Regions from separate parts of the Sporosarcina sp. P7 genome, predicted to be linked through region 3. Evidence: riboswitches for the same ligand, from Rfam matches in the RefSeq annotation. Region 3 holds a riboswitch; each other region holds the start of a gene.

Region 1 (7,955 bases), on a different contig from region 3:
TGCAGTTCTTCTGACAGAGGAATCCGATAAGAGTTTGTATGAGTCGGCACTTGATAAGAAAATAGCCGATGAACTGGATGCGAAAGAAACGGCTGTTGTTAGCCAAATGGGCGCCATCGCCAACAATGGGGAAACCAAGCAAAATGTCATGCTCTTTGGTATTGATAGAGAAGAGTTCATCAAGCCGGAAGTTAGTGAAGGGGACCCGACATTTTACGTTCAAAACGGTGTCGTGGCATCGAATGTGCTGAAAGATGAAGGCTTTAAGATTGGAGATACGCTCGAGTTATCTTCATCTGACACGAAACTGACGATTGTTGGCTTCACAGAAAAGGCTCGTTTTAATGCATCGCCTATTCTCTATATGAAGTTAAATGATATGCAGAAAATTAAATATGGTGACGCCTATACAATGAATAAAGACTTGGTTAACGCAATTGTCATCAGAGACAAAGACTGGGCTACACTTTCATTGCCGGACAATACGGAAATCATTGAAACGGAAACATTTATCGAGAATCTGCCGGGTTATACAGAGCAGAATTTGACGTTAGTGTATATGATTTACTTCCTGTTTGTCATTTCAGCGGCAATCGTTGCCATTTTCTTATACGTATTGACCGTACAGAAAATCAGCATGTTCGGTCTGATGAAAGCGCAGGGAATTTCCAGCGCCTATTTGGCTAGATCCGTTGTCGCACAGACATTCATTCTTGCGTTGATCGGGGTTGTCCTGGCATTTGGACTGACGTTGCTTGCGGGAAGCTTCCTGCCAAATGCAGTTCCTATTATGTTTGATATACCTACCATGATAATTTATGGATTGATCTTAATAGTAGTGGCAATTCTCGGAGCAGTCATTTCGGTTTGGACGATTATCCGAATTGATCCGCTCGAAGCGATAGGAGGGTAAACGATGGTACTGGAACTACGAAATGCAAAAAAGACGTTCGGTGAAGGCAATACGCTCGTTGAAGCGATGAAGGAGACCAACTTCTTAGTCGAACGTGGAGAATTGGTCGCGATTATCGGTCCGTCAGGTTCAGGTAAAAGTACATTCCTGACGGTGGCTGGTGCTCTGCAAACGCCAAGCGAAGGTCAAGTTATCATTAACGGTAAGGAATTATCGCAGCTAAATGAAAAGCAACGTTCAAAAATCCGTTTGCAGGAAATCGGTTTTATATTGCAGGCTTCTAACCTCGTACCGTTCCTAACTGTTGACGAGCAGCTTGAATTGCTAAATAAAGTGAAGAAAGACAATATGACCAAAGACGAGCAACGCAAGTTATACGAGGATTTAGGTATTACCAAGTTGCATAAGAACTATCCTTCTGATTTGTCTGGCGGTGAACGGCAGCGTGTGGCGATTGCTAAAGCGTTGTTCAGCAAGCCGGCGATTCTTTTGGCGGATGAGCCTACCGCTTCGCTCGATTCGGATCGGGCGTTTGAGGTGATGGAGTTGTTGCGTAATGAAACGAAGTCGAATCAGACAGCGACCATTGTCGTGACGCATGATATACGGTTGATTCAATACGTGGATAAGGTGTACAAGATGACGGATGGTGTGTTGAAGTTGGAGAGTTCGGCTGAGATGGCTTTGGATTCGACGGAATGAGCGGAATGCTTAATAAATAATGAAATAAACGCTTCGGAAGGCTGTTTTACAGCTTTTCGAAGCGTTTTTTTATTGGAGGATTTATTGGGTATGCTCATAAAATTGGGCGGAGCGCTCTATACAGGGGTTAAGCGCTCAATGCGACGTGTTATCCGCTCATAGTCTAGGCGCGAGCGCTCTATGCCACGCGTTAAGCGCTCTATCGACCGTGTTCATCGCTCATAGCCCACGTGCGAGCGCTCTAAGCACCAAGCATCATCCCAATAAACCGGCGACAATCTTCCGTGCAACCATGATATCCTTCGTTCCATGAACCAACATCCGCCCATCACGGAATAACACGAGTCGATGAGCGTTATATTCACAAGAAACCAAATAAGGATTTTGCTTTAAATTAGAGACAATACCGCGAATGGATTCGGCAAATGGTATCAGTTCCACTTGTCGGTGCTTCGGCCATGACAGTTGCACGGTGTCACGTCCGCACAGCACAGCAGTCCGAATGACTTCATTAGCAGTCAGATAAGGATAGACAGGGGAGTCTGAGCAACTTGGACAACTAGATTTCTTCATACTGTGCACATCCATTGCAGCACGTTCGCCTGTCCATAAATCGACGGATTCCAGGCGCGGTTCCATCGGTGCGCCCGTTATACACTTCAGCAATTCGGCGGTTTGACGGGCAGCCGTTGTAACGACGATTGGTGAGATGACGCCGACTGTATCGCATGTTAAAGACTGTGGTGGTAACGCTTCGAGTAGACAGTGCAAGCAGGGCGAGCCTTCTTTTACGCCAATAGGAAACGTCAGCCCGTAGCTACCGACGCAAGCACCCATGAAGAAGGGAATGCCCAGTTGTAACGCTGCGTCGTTTGCTAATAATCGTGTTTCGATATTATCTGTGCCGTCGAGAATGAACTGATGTCCTTCGAATAGGTCGAGAACATTTTCAGGTGTCACATCCGCCACAATTCCACGAACTTTCACATCGCTATTGATTGCGCGCAATCGGCTTTCCGCAGTGATCGCTTTCGGCAATTGATCGATGACATCTTGCTCTGTATATAATTGCTGTCTATGAAGATTGCTCCACTCCAAAATATCACGATCGACAATCGTTAGTTCGCCGACCCCTGCACGGACAAGCATTTCCGCTCCGGAAGAACCGAGTGCACCCGCTCCTAAGACGAAAACTTTTGCCTCGCGGATACGCTGTTGTCCAACTGGTCCGATAGGTGCAAATAGCTCTTGCCGAGAATATTTTCCGGTCAATTCGTCACAAGCCCTTCAGTTGGACTGCTTGCTACGCCGTAATCGCGGACTGGCATACGTCCTGCCTTATAACCGAGACGTCCTGCTTCAATCGCGAGTTTCATTGCTTCTGCCATCATGACGGGATTAGCCGCTTCCGATACTGCTGTATTCAGCAATACACCGTCTGCTCCGAGTTCCATCGCGAATGCCGCGTCTTTTGGAGAGCCGACACCGGCGTCAATGATGACGGGGACACTCGATTGCTCAATGATCAATGACAGATTCAGCGGGTTTAGAATGCCTCTGCCTGAACCGATTGGCGCAGCGCCCGGCATGATGGCATGAACACCTAATTCGCATAGTCTTCTTGCGAGCACTACATCGTCTGACGTATAAGGCAATACAATAAAGCCTTCCTCTAGCAGCATTTCAGTAGCGCGTAATGTCTCTACTGGGTCAGGAAGCAATGAACGGCTGCATCCAATAATTTCAACTTTCACCATGTCACAAAGTCCTGATGCTTTTGCGAGACGTGCGATATGTACGGCTTCTTCTGCTGTACTTGCACCTGCAGTATTTGGAAGTAATGTATAGCGAGTTAAATCCAATTGCTCTAGAAAATTGGGCTGTGACGCTTCAAAAATATCCATGCGTCGTACTGCGAACGTAAGGATTTCTGCTTCTGATACTGCAACTGCCTGCTTTTGTATTTCAAATGAAGGATATTTCCCTGTACCTAGTAATAACCGCGAAGAGAATTCTTTATCTGCAATTTTTAACATCTTCATCCGCCTCCTACAAAATGTATAATTTCAATTTGGTCCCGATCCATAATCGGTGCGTCATAGTGATCTTTTTGCAAAACCTCTTTGTTTTTCTCCACAATTAAAATACGATCACCCAATCCCAAGTGCTCAAGTAGCTGTTGAATCGTTGCTACTTCCGGAACGACCGAATAGGATTTCCCGTTCAGATCAATCTTTTTCATTATTAGACACGCCTCCTATTCTATAACTTTGTAAGATTTTTAGTGAACGCATAGGGGATAATACAGCCACGCCTGCTACGCTGTTTCGCTGTAAATCAGGCAAGTGATGCGGCTGAATTCCACCGATTGCATACACGGGAATCGAACTATACTTTGCGATAGAAAATAATTCTTCCGTGCCGCGCGCTGGTAGGCCGGGCTTTGACTTCGTCTCGAAAACATGCCCGTACAAGAGCCAATCTGCTCCTTCTGCCATCGCTTCCTTTGCTTCTTTAACTGAATGAATCGAGCACCCGAATTGTAGCTTGGGAAATTTCCGATGTGCATCCTGTAAAGACATGCCATAGCTAGTCAGCTGTACTTTCGTGAGATTCAGCCTGCTTGCTACGTCTGGTCTGGCATGTATAATGAGCTTTTCGAGTGGAAATCCACTATTCGCAAGACGCGTAATCAAATCTGTCAGTTGTTCGTCTGTCTTGGACTTCTCCCGCAAAATAATAGCATCTAGAAAATGTGCAGTCTGCTGCAAGTGGAGAGTCAGTTCATCAATCGAAAGACAGTCGTCGGTCACGCCAAGTAACTTCATTCATTCCCCTCCAATAGAAAAAACCACTTCCCGAATCGGAAAGTGGTGGATGTGTCGACAGAAATATATACGGAACGACTCGCCACTTCCCTCCGCAGATGCTAATCTGTTCAGGTAATAAGGGTTTCAGAGCCACACTCTTTTCTCAGTCCTTGTGAAGGATTCCCCTAATGGTCAAAATATTAAGTTTTCAGAACTAGCGTATCATGTATGAAGTAGAATGAAAAGAGTTTCTTTTATAATAGTAATAAAGCATCCAAATCGAGAATATCCACCGTTTTCATGCTGGACTGGCGAATCCAGCCGGACTCCTCGAATGCGCTAAGTTTTCGACTAATCGTTTCAGGTGTCGTCCCGAGGTGGGAGGCGAGGTCTTTGCGACTCATCGGCAATTCGACTTTCAATTGTTGTTGTTCTTCAGATAAGTCAGCTAGATACATGGCGATACGCGTTTCTGCTGCTTCCATACCGATCCGCGCCGCTCGTTGTTCTGTTCGAGCGAGGCGAGAGGAGAACTCCTCTAACATCTTTAATGAGATCGCAGGATGCTTTTGTAGAAGTTGTTGCATTTGATCACGTTGAATAATACATAATTCCACGGGTTCAAGTGTTTCTGCGTAGGCGTCATGAGGTTTGGCGTTGAATAACGACAGCTCACCCGTGAAATCTCCCGGTTCTAAAATTCGTACGAGTTGCTCTTTGCCGTTTTCTGAAAGGCGGTATACTTTGATTCGTCCTTTATGCAAAATATATAAACCTTCGGAGCAGTCGCCTTCATTGTAAATAATTTTTCCACGTGGATGCGAAGTGTTTCGCGCGAGTCCTACCACGTGTTTCATCTGTTCATTTTCCAAATGATTGAACAGCGGAACGAGCGATACACACATATTTTGATCCGTCGTATTATTGTGGGGCTGTTGACTCATTCACTTTCACCTCGCTTATATTTCGATTGGCTGGTTTGTCACTAGTATAGCGTATTAATCGAATGGCGTTCAATATAACCAGAAGTACACTTACTTCATGAATGAGCATTCCGGATGCTAGGAACACTTTACCTAACAGTACACCGGCCAACAGGAGGAAGACTGTGCCTACCGCAAAGAATGTGTTTTGTTTCATGTTATGGACAGTCGCTTTCGATAATGCATAGGCATGGGCGAATTGATCAAGCCGGTCCGCCATCAAGACGATATCAGCTGTTTCCATGGAAATGTCTGTTCCGCCTTTGCCCATGGCAAGCCCAATGTCCGCCGTGGCGATCGCAGGCGCATCGTTGATCCCGTCACCGGCCATGGCTACACGATGTCCTCGTTTTTTCAGCTTTTGAACAGCGGCGACTTTATCTTCAGGTAAAAGCTCCGCGTGGACACTATCAAGACCAAGTTGTTGACCGACGAGACGGGCAGTGTGGACATTGTCGCCAGTTAGCATAATCATTTGTTTGATACCGCTTCTTCGTAATTTGGCCAAAGCAGCCTGTGCTTCCGGACGGATTTGATCCGCTATGGAAATAATACCTGCGATCTTTCCATGAATGCTGACGAACACGGCCGTATTACCTGCCTTTTCCCGCTTAGATGCATAAGCTTCCACGTCACTAGAAATAGGTATACCTTGCGAGGCCATCAGTTTTCGGTTGCCGGCTGCGAGTTGCTTGCCGTCTACTTCAGCAAGAATGCCGTTGCCTTTCATAACGTTTGCGTCACGTGCTTGATGTGTCAAGCCAATCAAGCGCTTCTTTGCTTCGCGGACAATCGTTTGACCGAGATGGTGTTCGGACAATAGTTCAACTTCTGCAGTGAGGCGCAGTAGCTCTTCTTTTTCGATACCCCAACTATGGATATCAGTTACCTCTGGACGTCCTTTGGTCAATGTGCCTGTTTTGTCAAAGACGACTGTGTCGATTTTCGCCAATTGTTCCATCACGTCGCCACCTTTAATGAGCACACCATGTCGGGCACCATTACCGATTCCCGCTACGATAGAAACGGGAGCGGAAATGACAAGAGCGCCAGGGCAAGCGATGACGAGGAAGGTTAATGTCATTTCGATGTTGCGTGTGAACAGATAGACGATCATCGATAAGACGACAATGGAAGGTGTATAGATGTTGGCGAATCGTTCAAGGAATTTTTGCGTTTTCGACTTGGCTTCCTGTGCTTCTTCGACTAGCTCGATAATACGAGCAAATGCTGTATCGTCACCTACGCGTTCTGCCATTATTTCGATATATCCGTTGTCTACTAATGTACCACTGAACACCTGGTCGTCTAGCGATTTGGCTGCCGGTACAGATTCTCCCGTGATGGCTGCTTCATTTATAGAAGCATTGCCTGTAACAATCGGTCCGTCAACTGGCACTTGTTCTCCTGAGCGAACGATTACCCGGTCACCGACTACTACCTCATCAACAGCGATTGTCATGATTTTACCATCCCGAAAGACACTTGCTTCTAGTGGTGCCAGATCAATAAGGGCCTTGAGGGACGAGCGAGTTTTCTCCATTGTACGAATTTCAAGTAGCGCTCCGAATAAAAATAAGAACGTAACTGCAGCGGATTCTACATACTCACCAATAAATAGCGCACCGATTACCGCAATTGTCACGAGAAGTTCAATACTGAAAGCTTTCATGCGAATAGCTTTCCAAGCTTTTATGGCAATCGGAGTACCCGCGATTAAAGTGGCCGCGATTAATGTAATCTGACGCGCATCATGAAAGCCCGCGAAGTGCAAGATGATAGCTACACCAAGTAAAATCGCGGATAGGGAAGTGATGCGCACGGTTTGTTTTGCATTCATTTGAATACCTCCTCTTTATGAGACTTTTTGATTGAGAACTGGATATCCGAGTTTTACAATCAACTCCTGCAATTCATTGGCTTCTACGATAGATTCATCAAACTCGACCCGAACTTTACTTGAGTGGAATAATACTTTTACTTGCTGTACGCCTTTAGCTCGGGATAGAGCGCCTTCAATTTTCTTGATACATGACGGGCAACTGAATGGTTCCATTAAAAATACGACTTTTTTCATTGATCTCATCCTCTTCTTGTGTATTTGTTAACTTAAGTATAAGAATATTTTGTGAAAATGACCTTGACGCCCATCAACTTTTGTCAAACAATACTTTTTCTTCTCGTCAAAGTGCTTTATACTGAATAAGTAGTACACATTTATGAATAGAGGAGAATCGTACGGATGAAATTAACCTATTCTGGTAAAACGAAAGACGTCTACCGCTTGGAAGATGGCCACGTGCTATTAAAATTCAAGGATGATGTAACAGGGGAAGATGGTGTATTTGATCCAGGTGCCAACACAGTAGGACTGACGATTGAGGGTGCTGGGAAGTCTGGACTTCGCATGACGAAATACTTTTTCGAGAAATTGGAGGAGCAAAACGTACCGACGCATTACATCGATGCCGATCTGGATGAAGTGACGATGACGGTGAAGCCTGCTACGGTCTTTGGTAAAGGATTAGAAGTGATTTGTCGATACCG
Region 2 (7,955 bases), on a different contig from region 3:
TGTGTGTTCACACCGCGCTAAAGTTGGGGCGGACCGCGCAATTGTGCGTCCTCACCGCGCCAAAGTCAGGGCGGACCGCGCTATTGTGTGTGAATACGGCGCTAAAGCTAGGGCGGACCGCGCAATTGTGCGCCCACACCGCGCTAAAGTCAGGGCGGACCGCGCCATTGCGTGCCCGTATCGCGCCAAAGTTAGGGCAGACCGCGCTATTGTGTGTCCGCATCGCGCTAAAGTTAGGGCAGACCGCGCAATTGTGCGCCCACACCGCGCAATTGTGCGCCCACACCGCGCTAAAGTCAGGGCGGACCGCGCTATTGCGTGTTCACACCGCGCTAATGTTGGGGTGGACCGCGCTATTGCGTGCCTGCACCGCGCTAAAATCAGGGTGGACCGCGCCATTGCGTGTTCACACCGCGCTAAAGTCAGTGCAGACCGCGCCATTGCGCGTCCGCACCGCGCTAAAGTCAGGGTGTACCGCGCCATTGTGCGTCCCCACCGCGCTAAAGCCAGGGCAGACCGCGCCATTGCGCGTCCGCACCGCGCTAAAGTCAGAGCAGACCGCGCTATTGTACGTCCCCACCGCGCCAACCCACCCAAACCACAAAAAAACAGGAGCAATCCGCGAAGTCAACTGACTTCGCGGATTGCTCCTTCTGTTATTCCAGTGATTGAATCAATTCAATATTATGTTTCTCCCACTTGGTCATCTTTCCGTCAAAAGACGGATTCGGTTCGTACCAAGACTGTGAGCCAAAGTAGTTTTGCAGTTCTTTTGATTTGAATACATAGCCGTGCCGCGCATAGATTTCATTGCGGGCTAGACGCAATTCCTCTTTTGACAGTCCTTTTAGATCGGATTTGTCGAGGAACACGTCACCGCTGTACGAGATGATGAAATGATCATTTGAACCGCTAGCAGGCACTTCTTTAATTACTTCTTTGACAATAACCGTTTCGACAGGTTCTTCCTTCACGACGTCGTTTTGTACAACTGGCAAATCATTGTCAGTTTCCACGTTGGTTTCGATGGCCAATTCTTTGATGGAATCAAAAGCGAGATGAACCGATTGCTTTGCGCCGAATACGTTCGCTTGAATTTCTTCACGTACGCTTTCGTCCTGTAAAGTTGTCGTCATTTTGATGGGATAAATCCCTGCCATATACGGGCCAAATTCCGCTTGTTCATTACTTTTTTTAATATAGCCTATCTCTGTATCGTGGATCGATAGTACGGTTTCCTCCCCGATAGATTTCACTTTGAGAATATAGCCCGCCGGATTAATTGTATAGTGGGGGAAGAGGCCGAATCGCTTTCCTGTTACATGCATAGAGAACATACCGTTGTCGGTCTTTGCTTTTAAATTGGTTTCTATTACTTGAACGATGGAAGGATTTTTCTCAACCAACGTAAGCAATGCTTGAATACTTTCTGCGTTAATCGAAATACGACTATCTTTCGGCATAATCATTTCATGCAATGTGTCTTGATCTTGCTCGATCAGCGCTGAAATGAAGTGCTCTGTTGTTGCCTTTCGACCGTATTTCGTTTCCATAGCGTAATAGCTCGAAATCGCGACTAGCACAATAACTAGTAATACAATCGGATACAATGGGATTTTCAGTAACGACCGTTTTTTATTCAAATTGCGTGATACGAGAAACGTTTTGCAGTTTGTACAGTACTCTTGCTGGTTTCTATTCAGTTCATTACATATCGGACATTTTTTCATGTGAATTCTCCTACTTCATGCTATGGTTCTATCTTTTGAATGCGAGTATAGATACCAATGTAGTCAAGATTATACTATGACTGACGGGATTATTCTAGATGTAAGGAGGGTTGTGGCGTAAAGGAAGTGGGGCACTGAATATGCAGGAAAGTGGATTATTCAAGATTCGTCATATAAAATAGTCCTATATAACGTATAGGATGTATGAAGATGGTAAATGGTAAGTTATAATGGTTTAAAAGATTCCCATATTGCTAAAGTGTGACAGGGAAGAAAAGAGGCGCGAATGAAAGGACAGCATCGTATATTTTTGATGGTATGTATTGGTTTGCTGGCGGTACTTGGATTTCAAGGGACAGTCAATGCAGAAGCCGTTTCACATGAGTTATTGGTGGAGTATGAAGAAACTCGCCAGGCATTTTCGGTAGACGGAAACTTGCCCGGTGTAGAAAGTCGTGAAACAATCACGGACGATGTGGAGTTATGGAGTTTTACAGATTCAGCTGAGATGCTGTTGATGAAAGAACAACTTCTCGAAGATCCAAACGTCTTGCATGTTGAAACGAATCATGCACGTTATTCGCATGTCCAATTCAACGATCCTATTCTTGTGAAGCAGTGGTGGATTCCACAAGTGAAGCCGCAGTTGATGTGGTCTCGGGTGCAAGAGCAAAAGAAAAAGACTGTCGTCGCCGTCATTGATTCTGGCATTGATTTGTATCATGAAGACTTACAGGGTCGAATTCAGCCAGGCGGTTATAATTTCTACGCAGATAATTCGAATGTTCAAGACGTCAACGGTCATGGAACGGCTATCGCGGGAGTGATTGCCTCTAGGGCTGGGAATAATCTAGGGGGAGTGGGAATTGCGGGAGGATATGACACCAACGTATTGCCGTTGAAAATCTCGCACCTGGACGGTCTTAGTAAAGTTTCGGATAGTATCAAGGCAATTGATTATGCCATCCTAAAGCAAGTCGATGTGATTAACATGAGTTACGGGGGTAGTCAATATTCCCAATTTGAGGAAAAGGCGATTCAGCGTGCAGTGGAATCGGGTATCACGGTCGTTGCGTCAGCAGGAAACGATGCAACGAAGGGGAATGCCATCATGTTTCCCGCGTCTTATCCATCTGTCATTTCAGTTGGGGCAACGGAAAGAGATAATCAGCGCGCTTCCTTTTCAAACTATAACTCTCACGTTAGCTTAGTTGCTCCGGGCGCAGCAATCTATACCACTTCAATCAATAATAGCTATCTATCAGTCAGTGGAACCTCTTTTTCAGGACCTATGGTAGCAGGTGCCGCGGCTTTAGTGAGGTCTTTGAAACCTGAAGCAACGCCTGCTGAGATTAGTCGGCTACTTGTAATGACAGCGACTGACTTAGGGGCACCAGGTAAAGATATTTATTTCGGTGCAGGTTTAGTCAATATAGAACGACTTAGTAACGCGCTGCCTGCTGTCACTACACCTGCTCCACCTAATGAATTTACCGGTGATTTTCCAGAATTGGAGGTACTACCGAATAAAGTATTCACAATCAAATTTACAAGCGAATTGCCACTTGGAAAAGAGCAGGCTTCACATATTTTTATTACCCGTACGCCAGACAGTACAGAACGTATCGAGAGTTTTACAGCGCAAGTGAATCCTAAAAATAATGCTCAATTATTCATTACCCCAACTAAAGAATGGCAGCCAGGAGTTCATTATTTACGGGTGGATCAAGGGTTGCAGAATAAAAATGGGATTGCAATGAAGAAGTCCTTTGCTGTGAAGTTTACCGTATATCCTGACTAATCACATACAATCGAAAAAGGCTATTGCGATCAGTCATGGAGACTCTCGCAATAGCCTTTTGAGTAGTTTATTTCGTAATTTTAGAAAACATTTCCCCCGTACTGATATCTAAGATCATATCGTCCACTTCAGGTTTCGTCTTGATCATTTCCATTTCATGGAGCCAGTCCCGCACATCTTCCCACGATGTTTCATCCAGCGCGCCAAATGCTTCACCCTTTGTATCCATCTTAGGCAATAGAATTTGTAAGCTTTCCGTTTCGATTGCTTTGTCTAACGGGAAGTTTGCTTGATCTTGGTTGTTCAGCAAGAGGTCGAGGGCTTCTTCTGGCTGTTCTACCATAAATTCATAGCCTTTTTGTGCTGCTCGCCAGAAAGCTTGAATGGCCTCTTGTTCTTTATTCCATGTATCATCACTCGTCAATAACACGATTTCACTATAATTCGGCACACCATAGTCTACTGGATTAAAGTAGCGTGTTTTGAATCCTTTGGAGTCCATGACAGGCACTTCGTGGTTAATGAATGTTCCTGTCACGGCATCGACGCGTTTTGAAACGAGTGACGATTCTAGTTCAAATCCGACGTCGATCATATTCACTTTGTCATAATCGCCACCGTCATTCGTCACCATCGTTTTAATCAACGATTCGTTCAGTGGAATTCCAGGATAGCCAATTGTTTTGCCTTCAAGATCTTTTGGTGATTGAATCGAGCTTTCTTCCAGCATGACGGTGTAATTAAGCGGCTCACGCACGATGGAGGCAATCGCTTTAACCGGAATATCTTCATTTGCTTGCGCTAAAATGACATCGGGTTGGTAATACAGTCCAAGTGTCACTTTTCCAGCTGCAGTTAAGTTCATTGGATCGGTCGGATTGGCAGGAAATTGAATGTCTACCTCCACGTTTTCTTCATTGAAATAGCCTTTTTCCTGCGCTACATATAGATAACTATGTACGGCATTCGGATACCAGTCGAGCATGATACTAACTTTTTTCATTTCATTGCTAGGTGTCTCTTTTTGTTCTGTAGTGGGCGCATCATTCGTACATCCAGCTAGCAGTAATAGAAGAAACGTGATGCTAAGAAACAGATGTTTTTTCATTGATGATTCCTCCAGTGTAAAAAGTGTTTTTCTAATACGACGACGAGTAGAAAGAAGATTATGCCTACTGCAGAAAGCAAGACAATCGGTGCAAATACGGCAGCACTGTCAAATTGCGTCATCATTCTTCTGCTAAAATACCCGAGTCCTGCCTGAGCGCCTAGCCATTCTCCAATTGCCGCACCGATTACGCTAAGTGTAACCGCCACTTTGAGCCCGGAGAAGAAAGATGGCAAAGCGGAAGGTAGGTCTAATTTATAGAAGATATCTTTTGAAGATGCGCCCATTGTCCGCATTAATTCGCGTAAGTTTTTATCCGACGAGCGTAAGCCGTCGAACACGCTGACGGTTATCGGGAAAAATGTAATGAGGACGGTGACCGCGACTTTACTCCAAATGCTGTAGCCGAACCATAAGACAAAAATCGGTGCGAGCGCAATGACAGGAATCGTTTGCGACGCGATGAGAATTGGGTAAAACGCTTGCTCAATTGGCTTCTTACTATACATCGCAATCGCCAGTGTGGATCCGATGATGATCGAAATCGATAAGCCGATCAAAATAGTTAAAGCAGTCGGAGGTAAGTGGTGGATAAACAGCTCCGTTTTCAGCTCCCATAATCTGATCAGAATTGCTGAAGGGGACGGGAAGAGGAAGCTTTTGTCGTAAAGACGTGCTGCGATTTCCCATACGCTAAGTACGATTGCGACGAAAAGTATCGACCAACTATACGAAGTCATCTTCTTCATAGCCGCGCCTCCGAACGAAGCTCGCTAATCAGTTGCTCTTTCAGTTCCATCAGTTCGGGTCGTGCCAAGTCCCGCGTCGTGCGTGGTCGGCTGAGAGGCACGACGACTTCGCGAATTGTCTGCACCGGCTTTTCAGCAAGTACAAAGATGCGATCGGATAGAAATAAGGCTTCGTCGATATCATGTGTGATGAAGACAATGGTTTTATCGAGTTTCTGCCATTGATCGATCAACCACTCTTGCATCGTCAGCCGCGTGATCGCATCGAGTGCGCTGAATGGCTCGTCCAATAATAAAATATTTGAGCCAGTCAGGATCGTTCGCAAAAAGGAAACACGTTGTCGCATCCCACCGGATAAGTTTCCAGGGTAGGCGTTTTCTTCTCCAACTAGTCCGAAGTCAGCGAGTAACTGGATGATTTCATCGGAAGAAGGTTTATGTCCTTGAAGTTCTACTGGTAATTGAACATTTTCTAGAATCGTTCGCCATGGCATGAGTAAGTCTTGCTGCGGCATATAGCCGACTTTGCCTAACCGCTTCGTTGCCACTTCTCCGTTCAATGAAATCTTCCCACTGTCAGGGTTCTCAAGGCCGGTGATGAGTCGGAATAACGTGCTTTTACCATACCCGCTTGGTCCAATGATGCTAACGAATTCGCCTTCTTTAACGTGCCAGTTAACTTGATCGAAAATAACAGTTGGTTTCGAAGCTTTCGTTGCTTGATAATGAAAAGAGACATTCATAAACTCTAAAACTTTATTCACCATATTCTTACCACTTCTCATTTCTTCAAAAAATTCACACAAAAAAACCACTTCTCTGTGCGAAGCGGTTGCATAGTACGGACAAAATCCGTCATATGTCCACTTCCCTCCGCTAGCATTATCTAGTGCAGGTTCAAGGGTTAAGGCGAACGCCTTTCTCAGCAAAAGCACCCCTAGTGTTTATCCAACTCTTATCGTTACATAGTCTAGTAAAGTAGTCAACTTCAATTTAGTAATTATTCTAGTAACAATCCGCAAACCTCTTGCATTTAATTGGTCATCTATGTAATATAATGACTAACAGACCGGAATGGTATTTCGGTCACTTTTAAAGGGAGTGTCATCATGGATCGCAGAGAAGAAATCATATTGGCGGCTGAAAAATCATTTTCGATGTTTGGCTATAAAGCGACGACGATGGATCAGGTAGCGAAGATTGCGAATGTAGGGAAGGGTACAATCTATACGTTTTTCTCAAACAAAGAGGAATTATTTCATTCGATTGTGTGGAAAATGGTTGAAGAAATGAAAGATATTTCTGAACGGACAGCGATAGAAGGAGCGTCTTTTCAAGAGAATGCCCATGCGCGTATTATGCAGTTGCTGAAATTTCGCGAGACGCATCAGTTATTCATTAAACTGATAGAAGAAGAGAAAGAGTTGCGCACACCTGCTGTAGGAGATGTGTTAACTACTATTGAGAAGGAAATAGTGAATTTCATTGCTGGAAAGATTGATCGCGGTATCGCAAAAGGTGAATTGAAGCCATGTGATAGCGAGTTAATTGCATATCTTTTATTCAAATCATATGTAGCACTAGTTAACGATTGGTCGAAAACGCACGATGACCAGCTGACGGAGAAGCAAATCACGGACGTGTTGAACCATACAATTTTCTCCAGTTTGTTAGTATGACGTGCGCATGACGGAATATAGAGTGAGGGTTTATACTAGATGAATAAAATTCGGTTCATAGTCAGACGGGATCTCCGGAATATCTTCAAGAATAAAGCTGCGCTCATTGTCATTGCGGCCATTGCGTTTCTACCTTCCCTTTATGCTTGGATGAACATCCTCGCCTCGTGGGATCCCTACTCCAATACGAAAGGCGTAGAAGTCGCGATCGTCAGTGAAGACGTAGGTGCGAAAATCGAGGATAAGGAATTCAATGTCGGGGATGAAGTCCTCGTCTCGCTGACTAAGAACGACGATCTTGGCTGGCAGTTTGTAACGAAAGATGAAGCGTTAAAAGGCGTGAAACACGGTGATTACTATGCTGCGATCATCATTCCGGAAGACTTCTCAGAGAATTTAAGCAGTATCGTAACCGATGATATGAAAAAGCCATCATTGGATTATTATATTAATGAAAAAATCAATGCGATTTCTCCGAAAGTAGCGGGCAAAGGTGCGTCTGCTATTGTAGAAAATATCGACAAAACATTCGTCGAACAAGCGAATGAAGCAGTCCTCAAGGTATTCAATCATCTCGGAGTAGAACTTGAAGGAAATCGAGTGAATATCGAAAAACTACGAGATGTAATTTATCAATTGGAATATGACATTCCTGAAATTTATTCAAAATTACAGATGGTAGATAAAGGCTTGGATTTTGCCGATTCATCTATCGACCGCGTAGATGTCGTACTGGACGATGTCGATGCCGTGCATGCCAATGCGAAAAAGTTGAACGCACGCTTGATCAATAAGTTGCAAGAGAATGAAAAGGCTGTGGATCACACGTTGCGCGTCATTACGTCTAACCTGGAGAGTGCACAGACGGCATTTCGCAAAGTACCTAAT
Region 3 (7,955 bases):
TGTGCATTTCATTAATCCGGCACAAGTCGATGTTGCACTTACAGCTGGGACAACCACACTAATCGGGGGTGGAGCTGGACCAGGAGATGGTTCTAGGGCTACGACAGCCACACCGGGTGCCTGGCATCTTCACTCCATGCTGAAGGCTTTAGATGGACAACCAATCAATATTGGTTTAACAGGTAAAGGACATGCGGCAGCGGGAGCTCCCTTGGCAGAACAAATAATTGCCGGGGCAATTGGTTTGAAAGTCCATGAAGATTGGGGCGCGACACCGTCCGTTCTTGATCATGCATTACGAATTGCTGATGAATATGATGTACAAGTCGCACTTCACGCGGATACGTTGAATGAATCAGGATTCTTTGAAGATACGATCAAGGCGATTAATGGTCGAGGTATTCATATGTATCATACGGAAGGCGCGGGAGGCGGACACGCACCGGATTTGATTAAATCGGCTGGTATGATGAATGTGTTGCCGGCTTCTACCAACCCTACATTGCCGTATACGATTAATACGATTGATGAGCATTTGGATATGGTGATGGTCGCTCATAACTTAAATCCTTCTGTGCCAGAAGATATCGCATTCGCAGATTCACGCATTCGTAACGAAACGATTGCAGCGGAAGATATTTTACAAGATTTAGGTGTCTTTAGTATGACGAGCTCCGATTCTCAGGCGATGGGCCGTATCGGTGAAGTTGCTCTTCGTACGTGGCAAGTAGCCCATAAAATGAAAAAGCAACTTGGCGTGATGGAAGGTGATAGTGAGTATTCGGATAATAATCGGGTAAAACGCTATGTCGCTAAATATACGATTAATCCTGCTATTGCTCACGGGGTATCTGAGTATATCGGTTCAATTGAAGTTGGTAAAATGGCCGATCTTGTCCTTTGGGATCCGAAGTTCTTCGGAGTCAAACCGGAGATGATTTTGAAAAGTGGAATGGCGGTATTTAGCTTAATGGGCGATGCAAATGCAACGATTCCTACACCGCAACCCATGATTTATCGTCCGATGTACGCAACACTCGGAAAGGCATTGCCGCAAAGTTCCATTACATTTGTTTCACAGATTGCATATGATCAAGGAATAAAAGAGAAGCTTGGACTTGAAAAAGTAGTACTGCCTGTCCGTAACATACGGAGTCTTACGAAAAAAGATATGAAATTAAATACAGCTACACCACATATTGATGTAGATCCACAAACGTACGAAGTGAAAATCGATGGAAAGCTTATAACATGTGACCCAGTTGACGAGGTGCCAATGGGGCAACGCTATTTCCTATTCTGAGGTGAAAAAAATGATTGTAGAAGAAATCGTAATGAATATCAGGGATTTAGATCCAAGTGAGTATGAAAGCCGTCATAAAGAGAAAGTGTACTTAGAAAGTGCACATTTAATGAAGAGAATACAACGCGTAGAAACCGATCACGGACGTGAAATTGGAATTCGATTAAAAACTCCGCGTGATTTGGAAGCGGGAGACATTCTGTTTATGGATGATAAGAATATTATTTTGGTTGATGTCCTTTCTGATGATTTAATTATTATTAGCCCGCGGACAATGCTTGAAATGGGAACGATTGCCCATCAACTTGGAAATCGTCATTTGCCTGCGCAATTTGAAGACGAGGATATGCTTGTGCAATATGATTATTTAGTTGAGGATTTGCTACAGGAAATGGATATTCCATTTAAGAGAGAAGAACGAAAAGTTGCAAAGGCTTTCCGTCATATTGGGCATAGTCATGACTAATCATGCGTTATCTTTGTTACAGCTATGCGATTCTAGTTTTCCCATCGGCTCTTTTAGTCAATCATTCGGGTTAGAAACCTATATTCAAAAAGACAAGGTCACCGATGCTAACACATTTTCTGAGTGGTTACATGTCTATGTGCATGAACAGCTTGCTTATGCAGACGGCTTGGCTGTAAGACTCTCATATGATGCACTGGATAACGATGACCTGGATAAGGTTTGGGAATTGGACCGCATATTGACTGTACAGAATCTTGCTCGCGAATCACGTGATGGTACACAGCGTATGGGTGATAGAATGTTAAACATTGCAGAAGCCATTTACAAAATACCTGTGTTAACTACTTACGCCCAAAAAATTCGTGATAAACAAGCTTTTGGCCATCCAGCCATTGTTTTTACGATGATCGGACATCATCTTCAAGTAGAAAAGAATACAACGGTTTTATATTACTTATACTCGACGGTTGTTAGTCTTGTGCAAAATGCTGTACGGGCAATCCCGCTTGGACAAACTGCTGGACAGAAAATCATTTACACTTTTCAACAACAACTTCAGCAAACGACAGACAAAATAATGGAATTAGACGAAGAAGAGTTTGGCGTTGTATCGCCAGGCCTTGAGCTTTCACAAATGCAACATGAACGTGTCGGGATACGTATTTTTAGTTCGTAATAAATGAAATGAAATTGATAATAAGGATGTGCTTAGAATGGGACCAATTAAAATAGGTGTCGGTGGACCAGTTGGTGCGGGAAAAACCATGCTTGTTGAAAAAATTACACGCGCGTTAGATGGCGAAGTGAGTATGGCGGTTATTACCAATGATATATATACGAAAGAAGATGCCAAATTTTTAGTTGCGAACGGTATTCTTCCGGAAGACCGTATTGTCGGCGTGGAAACAGGAGGCTGTCCACATACGGCAATTCGTGAAGATGCTTCGATGAATTTCGCTGCGATTAATGAATTGAAAGAAAAACATTCCGACCTCGAGTTGATTTTTGTAGAGAGTGGCGGTGATAACCTAGCGGCTACTTTCAGTCCAGAACTCGTAGACTTTTCCATATATATAATTGACGTAGCGCAAGGTGAAAAAATCCCGCGCAAAGGTGGACAAGGAATGATTAAATCTGATTTGTTTATTATTAATAAAACAGATTTGGCACCATACGTTGGGGCGAGACTTGAGGTAATGGAGTCCGACACAAAAGTATTTAGAGGAAATAAACCTTTCTTTTTCACCAATTTAAAAGATGATCAAGGACTAGATGAAGTGGTTGAATGGGTCAGAAAACACGCTTTGTTAAAAGGACTAGGACAAGATGCCTGAATGGACAGGTGTTCTTGACCTTGTCATGGAAAACCGACAAGGACGCTCCGTGGCGAAAAGCGTTTACTTTCAAGGTGCATTTAAAGTGATGCGTCCCGTCTATTTCAATAAAAATAGTTATCCATGCTATTATTTATTGAATCCTGGCGGTGGCTATTTAGATGGAGATCGGTATCAAATGAAAGTCACGCTTGGTGAACGAGCGATGCTGACGTTGACGACCCAGTCAGCGACGAAAGTATATAGAACACCGACCGAGCAAGTCTATCAAGAAACAGTCATTCGTATGAAGAAGGATAGTTATCTAGAGTACTTACCGGATGCACTTATTGCATACAAAGATGCCAGTTGCTATCAAAAAAATAGTATATACATGGAAAAAGGAGCAACTTTGCTGTATGCTGAAATTTTGACTCCGGGCTGGTCGCCGGAAGGAGAAAAATTCAGCTATGACATGCTCCGTTTGAAAACCGAGATTTATATGGAAGGTCAACTTGTTGTCTTTGACCATATAAAACTTCATCCAGCGTCACAAAATATGAATGAGTTAGGCTTTATGGAAGGATACACACATTTGGGTTCCTTAATTGTCGTTGGAGAAAAAACGAATGATGCTCTATTGGATCGATTATATGAAACTCTTCAACAAGAGGCTGGAGAATTTGCATTCGGATTGTCTAAGCTTGCCGTTCCCGGCTTCACTATACGCATTTTGGCAAACTATACACAAGTCGTAGAGCGAATTATTTCAGTCTGCCACCACGTAATTAGCGAAGAATGGGATCAAATGAAACCAAGTTTTTTAAGGAAGTACTAGAAAATGCCCGACAATTCAATGAGTTGTTGGGCATTTTCTGTCCGTTATGCTATTACTGCAGAAATTAATATGCATGGAAAGTAATAAAGAAGGCTAAATTATTCCGTATATATTCTGCAGTTTGTTCAAACAACTTTGTCACTGTTCAAATGATTGAAACACAAAAATTAGGGTATTATTATACATACGTGGTGTGTCATTCGTAGGATTAACCATGTCCGTCAAGTCAATAGAATGTATAGCAGTCTTTGCGTGTATTGGTTCAACATTCACGGTAATTATTAAAGGCTGCAATAAAGTTGTTACACATGTGTGAAGTTGATCTTCCGCCTGGTAGTGAGTGAAGATGTAATAGAGTGTACGGGAAGTAAGTTCGCTACGACTTACGGTGTTTGGACCATATATTCGAATGATATAAAGCATAGTAGAATATTAATGGATTTGACAACAACCTATTGCTAAGTTATATTAGAGTTTAAATTTTTTTAAAGGATTTTTACGTGAGCAGGAATGATGGGTAATTAAACTTCAGGCTAGAAGGCTTGAATTAGTAGTTATGGATAACGTAAGATGAGCCATTTTATAAAAAGAGGCTTTATACTATTTTTGGAGGTGTTCCCTGTGGTAGATGACTTTGAAGCAGAAAAAGTTTTTGAAGACAGGCAGTACGAGCGAATTCAGTTTAAGCTCATCTTAGAAGGTCGTAAGTATAAAGGTGACTATCATGACGGTAAAATCCAATGGCTTAATCCACATCCCAAACATGATGTTGGCGAAGAAGAAGTAATTGCCATAGAGGATAAAGTTTTGGAACTTCTATCAGAGCAAGGGATTCGAAGTGAAGCGGATGATATTGAGATCGAACAATCGAATAGCGGAAGTCAAACTCGACCACTTCAGTCATTTAAATTGAAGATTCAAGGCGAAGAATTTAAAGGTACATTCATTAATGGCAAAATTGAATGGTATCATCCTAAACCACGACGTAAACTAGAAGAAGAGCGCGTAAAAAAAATAGAAGAAGATGTTGAGAAAAAGCTAAAAGAACATCTAGAATAACAAATTGACACTTCGTGAAATCTGCCGAATAAACGTATTCGATTGAGTGAGACAAACATAAGGTCTTCTGCCAATCACTGTGTTGTATGTAGGCTACGTGCAATCTCAATTCGTTTGACCTTTCTGACAAGTTAAGACTACAATGAATATACAAATGAAATAGTTGTTACCGCTAGGGGTGCTCTGTGGAGCTGAGAGAAGCATATGCTTTAACCCTTTAACTTGATCCGGTTCATACCGGCGTAAGGAAGTGGTGTAGATGTTACTTAGCTTATTTCTGTGCTCTGTGATGTCTCTCCGCCACTTCTTGTCAAGAAGTGGCTTTTTCATTTATCACGAAAAAGGGGAGAGTATACATGAAGTTTACAGAACGTTTATTAGAGAAGACATTACCGATTTGGAGACAGAATCATAGTCACCCGTTTGTCCAAGAGATTGGAAATGGTCTGTTGGATCAGGAGAAGTTTCGTTTTTATATGGTGCAAGACTATTTGTATTTAATTGACTACGCGAAAGTGTTTGCTGTGGGCACGATGAAGGCTACGGATGTAGAGACGATGGGTAAATTTGCTGCATTGCTTAACGGTACACTACACACTGAAATGGAACTTCACCGTCAATATGCAGCACGCTTTGGCATTACCGAGGAAGAGCTCGAGAATGCTCAGCCGTCTCCAATTGTCCTAGCGTACACGCACTATATGCTACATGTAAGTCAAAACGGCTCTCTAGCGGAAGTTGTCGCTGCATTATTGCCGTGTGCGTGGAGCTACTGGGAGATCGGCAAAGAGCTTTCGGAATTGCCTGGTGCGCTGGAACATCCATTGTATGGTGACTGGATTCGCATGTATTCATCGGAAGACTTTGGCGAGTTGGCTACTTGGTGCTTAGAATTAATGGACGAAACTGCAGAAGGCAAGCCTGAATCAGAATTAGTGAGGTTAGAGGAGATCTTCCTTAATACGACTCGATATGAGTATATGTTCTGGGACATGGCCTACACGAAGCAAATGTGGCCTGGTATGCATGAAGGACAGATGATTACAAATTAATATAAAAGAAACGTCCGACTATTTAAGTTGGATGTATTTCATTTAGAATTGAATGGATATAAACAGCGCATGCTATTCCTAAAGGAGGTGTGCGCCATCTTTGCAAAAATAGGTTTGGCACTTGGAGTTTTATTGACAAGTGGGTCGGGTACTAGTGATGAGTCAGCTGCTGCACTTAGTAAAGTGGAAGTACCGGCATACGCCAAATGGTCAAGGCTTGCGATCAAACAAACGATGCTCAAATATCCTCATGCAGATATCAAGGATTATTTGCATATCGCAACCGACTCAAAAAAAGTTACGGGCGTGGAGAAATTTCAGCTTTGGTTAAAAGAGGAAGAGCGGGAATTCGGTGTAATAGTGACTGTCACCTATTCAGCTGAAACAGGTAAATTTATTCGCATCGATTTTCAAGAAATACCTGTTCAATAAGCCAATGCCCCTAGACCATATAACATGGTGTAGGGGCGTTGGTTTATTCGGGATCTCTTTGATAAAAGAAATTGGGAGTGATAATGTCATTGGCAAACCGTTTGTGATAGACATGGGTAGCGGCGGGTGATAGTGGTGGAATGAGCCATACCGAGTTACCTGTCACTTTTCTTCCTGCACTTTGCTCTTTCTTTTCGAACGATTTGAATTGTTTAGCTGCGGTATGATGATCAACAAGTGTGACGCCTTCTTGCTGGTAGGAATGTAGAACGGCTATATTCAACTCTACAAGTGCTTTGTCTATCCAAAGAGATCGATTGGATTTCGTGTTAAGGTCCATCCGTTTGGCGACAGACGGCAAAATATTATAACGGTCCGCATCTGCAAGATTACGCGCTCCAATTTCCGTACCCATATACCAGCCGTTAAATGGTGCCATGGGATGTTCAATTCCACCGATATCAAGACGCATATTGGAAATGATCGGAACAGCATACCATTTTGTATGCAACTCAGAAATTCCTTTGATTTCGGAATGACTGATAGGTACCTCTTTTACTAACGACTTTGGCAATTCAAAAAGCCGCGGAGATTTCCCATACTCTTGAATGACAAGCGGTAGTACATCAAAAGGTGTTTTGGCTCCTTGCCAACCAAGGCTTTCACATAACTTAGTCATTTCAATGGATGTAGAGTCACCAATGTTGATTTGTTCTTCTCGTGAAAGTCCTAGTTCATCATAACAACTGTGAATAAACTGGACTGCTTCTTGAAATAGCTCAATTCTATTTACAGATAGCACCATAATCGTCAACTCCATATACAAGGTGTAGCATCTGGCAAATACGATGAGCTGACATAATTTCGGCAAATTACTGACTTTTCATTTAATCTGAGAGTAAACGGCGTATCATTTCTTGTCCTGCGTCTTTTGGATAGGATCGGTATAGATGTCCTGATAAGCGAACTGGATCACCGAAGAAATACCGTTCATATTGCGTTTGTCTTGTGCCGAACGAACTCATCGTCAAATCCCAAGCCAACCGAAATAGTTGTACACGTTCTAACGCGGTTTTCGTAGCACCTTGTAGGTACTTTGTGAGATCAGGTTGAATAGCCGAATGAAAATCCTTATCGGTAGGTAGCGCAACCATCCCACTCGCTCCAATTAGCTGAATGATTTCACTAAAACGCGGATAGACTTTTGGGAAAATATTGCTAGCTATTTGAAGTGGTATCGCACTTGGACACATATAACCCCATTGATCGGGTAATGCATCGGCTTCGGATTTATCTCGCAAGGCTTTCATCGTTTCGAGCCCTATAATTATTTCAGACAATTTCTCTTGAATGTGGAGATATTCCGCTATATTAATCGTTTGGACGAGTTGCTCTGCCAAATTTAATATGAACTCCGTCTTGACGATCTGTCTCGTAATGACTTGATGGGTAGCAAATGGATGAAATGAACTCATTGAGAAAAATTCTG
Region 4 (7,955 bases), on a different contig from region 3:
ACGTCACTAAATACTTTATCGTTCACCGCGATCGGCGTAATGACAGAGGAAGCCCCGAGAACAAACAGGATATTGAAAATATTGCTTCCGACGATGTTCCCCAAAGCGATTTCACTTTCTTTTTTCAAAGCCGCTGAAATCGACGTAACCAATTCAGGTAGAGATGTACCGATGGCGATGATAGTAAGGCCGACCAATGCTTCACTCATGCCAAGAGAATAAGCGATCTTCGTAGCATGATCGACAACCAAATCTCCGCCGAAAATAATCGCTGCGAGCCCGACCAAGGTAATTAGTATATTCTTTCCCCATTTCACGTTCTCAGTAGCTTGTGTAAATGTGGAATTTTGACGGCTTCGAAGGCCGAGTTCAATCACATAGTACATAAAGATCGAAAGGAATAGCAGGAAAATGATTCCATCGCCGCGCGTGAGCACATTGCTGCTGAAGCCTTGAAGTGCCATATCACTCATCAACACCAACATGACAATACCTGCCAGTAAAGTGAACGGAATTTCTTTCCGAATGGTTTCGCTCTGTACTTTCAATGGAAATAGGAATGCTGCTATTCCGACCACGATGGTGATGTTGAAAATATTACTTCCCACTACGTTCCCCACTGCGACGTCTGCATTTCCACCCATCGCCGCAATAATACTGACCGTCGCTTCTGGTGAGCTAGTTCCGAGCGCTACAATGGTTAGCCCGATCAAAATAGGGGGAATTTGCAGTAGCCTTGCAATATTTGAAGAGCCATCTACGAAATAATCGGCTCCTTTTATTAATAATATAAATCCAATTATTAATAAAATATAGGACATTTATTGATTACCTCCTCCAAGGGAATGAAATTTCTAGTCGATAAAATATTTTGTCCAATTACTGCACATATGATGCGACTTGTTACATTCACAATGACCCATAACACCATAGGAATTTGATTTTATATACCCATAGGTTTCATTGTTCTCAATCGCTAATATTTTATACGACGTTAGCTCCACTACAACGATCTTTCCTTCTTTGTTTATTCACTTTTGATTATCTCACGTCATCACTGCTAATGCATCCTTCAAGTCATACAAAGATATTCATTTCTCATTAGAATCTACTTTTTTGAGTGTTATGGAAATCAAAAGTATACTAACTCTTTAAAAACAGCTAATTATATGGTAGACTATTCCTGTTCACACAATTAAATACTATAACTAGGGGTGTCCAACGTTATTGGACTGAGATGGAATGATAGTATACGCATTCCGGACTCTTTGGACCTGATCTGGCTCGTACCAGCGTAGGGAAGTTTTCATTTTATCAGCGACGCGTATTTTTGCGCTTTGAAGACCAGGTCCTATCTACGGAACTGGTCTTTTTTGTTGCCGATTCCCTTTACTTGAATCGAGTCATGGTCAAACCTCAAAAGGAGACGATGACAAAATGCAAGAGAAGAAAGAAGAAATTCATATCCATGAATGCTTTCCGGCAAGTCGAAAGATTTATGTACGAGGTAGTCGTCCAGACATACTCGTACCGATGCGCGAAATTGAGCTATCATCCACTGTAACTGATCAAGGCGAAATACCGAATGAACCTTTTCGTGTCTACGATACAAGCGGTAAATATACGGAAGCTGGTTATACAGTTGATATTAAAAAAGGACTTCCGAATATCAAGAAGAACTGGATAGTAGAACGAAATGACGTGGAAGAATATGAAGGCAGACAAGTGAAGCCGCGGGATAACGGGTATCGTTCCATGGAACAAATGCAAAACGACACAGAATTTCCATTGTTGAAACGCAAACCATTACGAGCAAAAAGTGGCAAGAATGTTACACAAATGCATTATGCACGCAAAGGAATTATAACACCTGAGATGGAGTTCGTTGCTATTCGTGAAAATGTAACGCCTGAACTTGTACGGGAGGAAGTTGCGCGAGGCCGAGCCATTATTCCGTCGAATATTAACCACCCAGAAGTGGAACCGATGATTATCGGCAGTAAATTCCATGTGAAAATTAATGCGAATATCGGTAATTCTGCTGTCTCCTCATCCATTGCTGAAGAAGTGGAAAAGATGACCTGGGCTACACGTTGGGGTGCAGATAATATCATGGATTTATCAACTGGAAAGAACATTCACACAACACGTGAATGGATTATCCGCAACTCGCCTGTCCCAGTGGGAACGGTTCCGTTATATCAAGCGTTGGAAAAAGTTAACGGCAAAGTGGAGGATCTCTCATGGGAAGTATTCCGTGACACGTTGATTGAACAGGCAGAGCAAGGTGTCAGTTACTTTACCATTCATGCGGGTGTTCTACTTCGTTATATTCCCATGACGATTAATCGTGTGACTGGCATTGTCTCACGAGGTGGTTCTATTATGGCCCAGTGGTGTATGTTGCATCATACAGAAAGTTTCCTGTACACACACTTTGAAGATATATGTGAAATTATGAAACAATACGATATTGCTTTTTCGTTAGGAGACGGATTACGTCCAGGCTCTATCGCGGATGCCAATGACGAGGCCCAATTCGCTGAACTTGAAACACTTGGAGAACTAACGAAAATTGCTTGGTCCCATGATGTACAAGTCATGGTAGAAGGTCCTGGACATGTGCCAATGCATTTAATCAAGGAGAACATGGATAAGCAAATGGAGATTTGTCAAGAAGCCCCTTTCTATACACTGGGTCCTTTGACGACAGATATTGCTCCTGCTTATGACCATATCACTTCTGCCATTGGTGCGGCTATGATCGGTTGGTTCGGGACCGCGATGTTATGTTATGTAACGCCTAAAGAGCATCTCGGTCTACCAAATAAAGAGGATGTGCGTGAAGGCGTCATCACGTATAAAATTGCAGCACATGCAGCTGATTTGGCAAAAGGTCATCCCGAAGCATACAAACGGGACGATGCATTATCAAAAGCCCGTTTTGAATTCCGTTGGAGAGATCAATTTAATTTAAGTTTAGATCCCGAACGCGCGATGGAATATCATGATGAAACATTGCCGGCCGAAGGAGCAAAGATCGCCCACTTCTGTTCGATGTGTGGGCCGAAGTTTTGCAGTATGCGAATTTCACACGACATTAGAAAATATGCGGATGAAAACAGTTTAGAAGAGAAGCTTGCAATAGAAAATGGCATGAAAGAGAAAGCTAAAGAATTCAAAAAATCCGGTGCTGAAATCTATCTTTAATAAGGAGTGAATGGAGTAATGACAACTGAACAGTTAATTCAGCAGATTACTGTAAAACGTCGAAACCTACATCAATTAGAAGAACAATTGGCACTCTTGCAAGCACAGTGTATACACGAATATACCGAAACCTTCACCTATAGGAAATGCTTGAAATGCTTGAAAATAGAGAGTGTTCATTATTAATAGATGTTCTGCCATTCAAAAAGAGCCTTTGTGCTCTTTGTGTCTCCTAGAAAAATTGTTAGTAAAATAAAAAACAACAAAACCCACCTCGCCACTTTGTAATGTGGATCGAGGTGGGTCATTTTTTGACGGGGATTTAAATTGATTTCTTTAGAAATTCAAAGTGTTGTACGCTGATTATACGATTGAAGGTATCCGGATTATTGAACTTATTAATTTTTAATCAAATTCTTCATATTCGTTCGGATGCTGCCCTTCTATTCTTCCCGCTTCGCCTTTATCTAAAGAGTCAATTTGTCGAATATCTTCTTCTGTCAATTCAAAATCGAATACATCAAGGTTTGCTTTTTGATGGTCGTAAGTAGATGATTTCACGACTGTTAAGACTTCATTCTGTAAGTTCCAACGAATAATAATTTGCGCGGGTTCTTTATTGTATTTTTTCGCGATAGATACAATCGTTTCATTTTCTAACACGTCGTTTAATTCGCGCCCTAAAGGACTCCATGCCTCCGTTACAATGCCGCGGCTTTTATTGTATTCCACTAGTTCGTTATTAGTAAAATACGGATGGCGTTCAATTTGATTGGTAGCCGGCGTTACACCAGTTGTGTCAATGATACGCTCCAGATGTTCTGGTAAGAAATTAGATACACCTATTGTCTTAATCAGTCCGAACTTCTGCGCATCGACTAACGCTTGCCACGCTTCTACGTATCGATCTTGTTTTGGAAGTGGCCAATGAATCAAGTACTTATCAAAGTAGTCGATTCCGATACGATACAGTGACTCTTGAATCATCAGAATCGCTCGTTCGTAATCATGTGAAGCACCAGGAAGTTTGGAACTGATCATCAATTCTTCTCTAGGTACAGATGATCGCCGAATAGCTTCCCCTACCATTCCTTCATTATTATAATTCGTTGATGTGTCAATCAGTCTGTATCCCGCTTCGATCGCTGTTAACGTACTGACCACACCTTGCGCACCTTTTACTTTCACGGTTCCAAAACCAATTGAAGGAAGGCTCGTTCCATCATTCAATCGCATCGATTGTACATTCATTTGATCCATTTTTATCTACTCCTTTTTACTAGGGAAACTCTTCTATTGGCAAAACACGCATTCATCGGACGTATCTTCTACTCGCCTATTCCATGTAATTTCCCTTGCTGAAAGTTAACTAAACATTCTTCTCTGTTTAGAATGTAAAAAGCACCTGTGACTGCAATGAACATGAATGGCTGAACATCCACATTCGTTACCGACACAGGTGCACTTTTTGTTTTTCCTTAAACAATCGATCTAGCATAAAAAGAGTAGCAAACAAAACCGTCTTTTGTTTATTCGAAAAGTATATAGAGAATAATAGTAACGTCACTATAGTCTTAATACCTTACTCACGCTTCTCTATCTTCTATCTATAGCTTATAACTTAAGTACAAAGCTATGTATTCATTAGTTCAAGGGAAAGCGATCCCTCACAACCTACTTATTTATTCAATTTTATCATCCATACGAGCAAATCTTGCAGAACCGTTGTGTGGAGAGTGTAGTAAATGTACTGCCCTTTTTTCTCTGAACTGACAAGACCCGCATTACGCAGGATGTTTAAATGATTGGAAATGCTAGGCTTACTCATCTCGAATTCTTCATGTATTTCACTGGCAGTTAAAGAACCTTTTTCACTGAGTAGAGTTAGTATTTGTCTTCTCGTTTCATCATTTAATGCTTTAAAAACTTCATTCAAATTGAGTCTCTCCTTCCGTTTAAAGTATTTAGTTGTTTGTCTAATTAGTTATTCATCTAATTATATACTACTTGAAGTGATTAAAAAAGCACCTGTTTTGAAAACAACTTTGAATGGTTAAACACTCATGTTTGTTTTCACGCAGGCACTTCAGGTTTATACGTTTGACGGCCTCATACTCTCTTTTAATTTGTCATGGTATTTCACCGGAATTCATACGATCCTGTCTCACTAAGTGTTCAGCAATGTTTGCCCCAATAAAGAAAGCTGGCGCCGACGTATTGCCATCCGAAACAAACGGTGCAATGGAATCATCCGCAACGATCAAATCTTTTACACCGTATACTTCACCGGCAGCATTCACCACACCATTTTCTTCATTTGGTGCCATTCGTAGCGTGCCTTGTATATGATGTGTTGGACCTACGTTTTCCTGAATGAACTTTTCCAGTTTGTTTTCGTCATGAATGGTTTCCAGTGATGGTGTAACGAGTTGATAGTGCGAATCTATTTTTGATAGTTCTGTTGCAATATTTTTAATGTAAACTCTGTAAATGTTTTTTATAGTTTCTAGGTCGGAGCGTTTATTCAAAAAGTCCGCATCGGCAAGTACAATCTTTAATGGATCCCCATTTTGGATTTTGACAGATCCTTGGCTCTTTGGTTCCAATAAAATAATGACGATGCTTAACATTCCGCCAGTACCGATTTGACCAATTAGTTGCACCCCACGACGGTTGGGGTCAGCACCGGGTGTTGGATCTGGTAAGAAGGCTCCACCCGTATACAGCGCATAGGGATCAGCATCCGGAAGTGCTTTGTCATTCGGATTCGTTGTAAAGGTGGTCGTGTTAACTGGATGGGTAGTCATGTTCATTCCCACATTCGCGTTATGATGAACGACGGGAATACCGGCTTTATTAAGTGAATCCGACGGTCCGATTCCAGAAAGCAGTAAAAGTTGAGGGCTATTTATTCCTGCCGACAAAATGACTTTTTTACGAGCATATGCGTAATAACATCTTCCTTCCTTAAGAAATTCAACACCTATTGCCCGCCTTTCATTATCAAAAATCACACGCTGAACCGTTGAATTAACAGATACTACTAATCTTCTTCCATTTACTCCTTCACCGTTTTCATTCACTACATCCGATGAAAGAAACGCTGTATCCGCACTTTCCCGTTGGCCATAGGGGGTCTGGTAAAGTTGCCACCTCGTAAAAGGGCCAAGTGGTGTGTTGGGATCGTTATAATCTAAAATTCTTTTGAAACCAGTGGCTTTTTCCATCGCCCTAACTAATTTTTCAGCCATGGTAGTTGGATTAGCAGGAGCCTGCCTGATATCCAACTGCCCGTTATATCCTCTCGCATTTGGATTTTCCGTTTGGCCATTGTAGTTTTCTAGTTTTGAAAATTGATAGGTCTCTTGTTCAGGTGACCAAAGTGGACCTAGGAGGTTTTCCCATTGTTTCATATTCGCCTGTGATGGCCTTACATACTGGTTATTGTTAATGGAGGTTCCGCCACCCAATGTTCGCCCTCCCGTCCAGTCAAATGACCTTCCCATTACGTTTTTCTGAGGGACACTTTTTCCTTGCCAGAAGTATCGCGGGAAAAAGTCGTCAGTGAGAATAGATGGCAATGCAAACAAAGAATCTCTAATCGGTTGCTCTTTACTGTTATTATCTTCCGCTTCTAAAACTAGCACGGAATTTTGTTTAGTATCCGTTAGTTTTCTTGCAATAGTAGCACCCGCCGGACCCGTTCCAACTACGATATAGTCAAACGTTGATTGATTATTGGCGTCTCTATTCATTTCAATCCCCCTAAGTGATTTTCAAGCAGTATATCCTATGGCATGGAAAGTTGGATTATGAAGTTCATAGAGACTAACGTATGGATCGCAGTGGAAGTCCTAAATATAGTTTGGTTCGTTGGTATAGTTGATTTGAGCGAGCTGATAAAATCTTGTCATTAAAAAAAGCACCGCGATATGCGATGCTTTGAATGCTTTGCTAATATGTTAATCAAGTTTATATTACTAAACAACTTTAAAACGTACCGGAACTTCTTTGTACTTATTTCAGCTCACTCAACAGCTCACCTAAATTTTTCACACTGGCTGTTTCATCCGTTACGGTTTGTTCCAATAGCTTCTTCTGTCTGTCGAGCGCATTTGTCAACGTAGTGATTTCCACTGACAAATCCGGCTTTGTTTGTTCTTTTTTCGTTTTCAATGACTGGATTGTATCGAACAGATCTTCATGGTCGACAATTCGGCCAGCCCCCCACATGAGCTGCTCTTTTGGTGCTTTTATGACGTAGTCTGTAAAGTAGTTAAATACTTCCTGATCAAAGTCATACGCGTACCAATTGTTGTCAATTGCATATAAGTATTCATCCAGTGGAGTGGCGATATCGCCTGTAGATAACGCCTCAATGGAAGCGGCTAAGTTTTTCACGTTATTTTGCGCATGTTCATGAGGGAAAATCGGTTCGTCTTCCCATGTCAATCGCACAAATTGATCTTCGGCATATTTATAAGCCGCCAACAAGCCGCTGTTCAACTCACGACTTTCATCGTACAATTTCTTCGCTTGGTCTGCATCCTCTTTTTCAAGTGCTGCCGCATATTCATTATTCATATCCGCAACTTTTTTATTCACTTCTTGCGCACTAGCTATCGCTTGATCGATCTCTTTCGTCAAGTGATCCGACGCCACAGAAGCCTGTTCAAATACATCTGCGTCGATCAAGTCTTTCATCGCTTGCAAACGAGTCGTGAAATCCAATGGCACGATAGCTG

What was found. Region 3 has a riboswitch for thiamine pyrophosphate ahead of tenA (thiaminase II). Riboswitches for the same ligand answer to the same signal wherever they lie in the genome.
Region 1: linked by a shared signal. The riboswitch ahead of CSV60_RS04825 (thiamine phosphate synthase) and the one ahead of tenA (thiaminase II) in region 3 are both predicted to bind thiamine pyrophosphate.
Region 2: linked by a shared signal. The riboswitch ahead of CSV60_RS13880 (ABC transporter ATP-binding protein) and the one ahead of tenA (thiaminase II) in region 3 are both predicted to bind thiamine pyrophosphate.
Region 4: linked by a shared signal. The riboswitch ahead of thiC (phosphomethylpyrimidine synthase ThiC) and the one ahead of tenA (thiaminase II) in region 3 are both predicted to bind thiamine pyrophosphate.

What each region holds. Positions count from the first base shown of each region.
Region 1 covers NZ_PDZF01000003.1:113,466-121,420, forward strand. Annotated here, with positions in the region: gene CSV60_RS04800 (ABC transporter permease) at 1-913, shown strand, start outside; gene CSV60_RS04805 (ABC transporter ATP-binding protein) at 917-1,615, shown strand; gene CSV60_RS04810 (ThiF family adenylyltransferase) at 1,871-2,887, opposite strand; gene CSV60_RS04815 (thiazole synthase) at 2,884-3,657, opposite strand; gene thiS (sulfur carrier protein ThiS) at 3,654-3,857, opposite strand; gene CSV60_RS04825 (thiamine phosphate synthase) at 3,844-4,443, opposite strand; TPP riboswitch at 4,514-4,622, opposite strand; gene CSV60_RS04830 (Crp/Fnr family transcriptional regulator) at 4,680-5,369, opposite strand; gene CSV60_RS04835 (heavy metal translocating P-type ATPase) at 5,347-7,248, opposite strand; gene CSV60_RS04840 (heavy-metal-associated domain-containing protein) at 7,264-7,485, opposite strand; gene CSV60_RS04845 (phosphoribosylaminoimidazolesuccinocarboxamide synthase) at 7,651-7,955, shown strand, end outside.
Region 2 covers NZ_PDZF01000017.1:5,430-13,384, reverse strand. Annotated here, with positions in the region: gene CSV60_RS13900 (YARHG domain-containing protein) at 657-1,730, opposite strand; gene CSV60_RS13895 (S8 family peptidase) at 2,017-3,531, shown strand; gene CSV60_RS13890 (ABC transporter substrate-binding protein) at 3,599-4,639, opposite strand; gene CSV60_RS13885 (ABC transporter permease) at 4,636-5,388, opposite strand; gene CSV60_RS13880 (ABC transporter ATP-binding protein) at 5,385-6,155, opposite strand; TPP riboswitch at 6,240-6,337, opposite strand; gene CSV60_RS13875 (TetR/AcrR family transcriptional regulator) at 6,498-7,067, shown strand; gene CSV60_RS13870 (YhgE/Pip family protein) at 7,107-7,955, shown strand, end outside.
Region 3 covers NZ_PDZF01000001.1:217,289-225,243, reverse strand. Annotated here, with positions in the region: gene ureC (urease subunit alpha) at 1-1,303, shown strand, start outside; gene ureE (urease accessory protein UreE) at 1,314-1,769, shown strand; gene CSV60_RS01200 (urease accessory protein UreF) at 1,762-2,448, shown strand; gene ureG (urease accessory protein UreG) at 2,486-3,106, shown strand; gene CSV60_RS01190 (urease accessory protein UreD) at 3,099-3,923, shown strand; gene CSV60_RS01185 (YheE family protein) at 4,545-4,982, shown strand; TPP riboswitch at 5,147-5,248, shown strand; gene tenA (thiaminase II) at 5,339-6,034, shown strand; gene CSV60_RS01175 (DUF3889 domain-containing protein) at 6,083-6,466, shown strand; gene CSV60_RS01170 (nitric oxide synthase oxygenase) at 6,510-7,271, opposite strand; gene hpaB (4-hydroxyphenylacetate 3-monooxygenase, oxygenase component) at 7,354-7,955, opposite strand, start outside.
Region 4 covers NZ_PDZF01000004.1:192,342-200,296, forward strand. Annotated here, with positions in the region: gene CSV60_RS06390 (calcium/sodium antiporter) at 1-821, opposite strand, end outside; TPP riboswitch at 1,201-1,318, shown strand; gene thiC (phosphomethylpyrimidine synthase ThiC) at 1,438-3,210, shown strand; gene CSV60_RS06400 (aldo/keto reductase) at 3,616-4,470, opposite strand; gene CSV60_RS06405 (autorepressor SdpR family transcription factor) at 4,889-5,146, opposite strand; gene CSV60_RS06410 (GMC family oxidoreductase) at 5,340-6,965, opposite strand; gene CSV60_RS06415 (M28 family peptidase) at 7,228-7,955, opposite strand, start outside.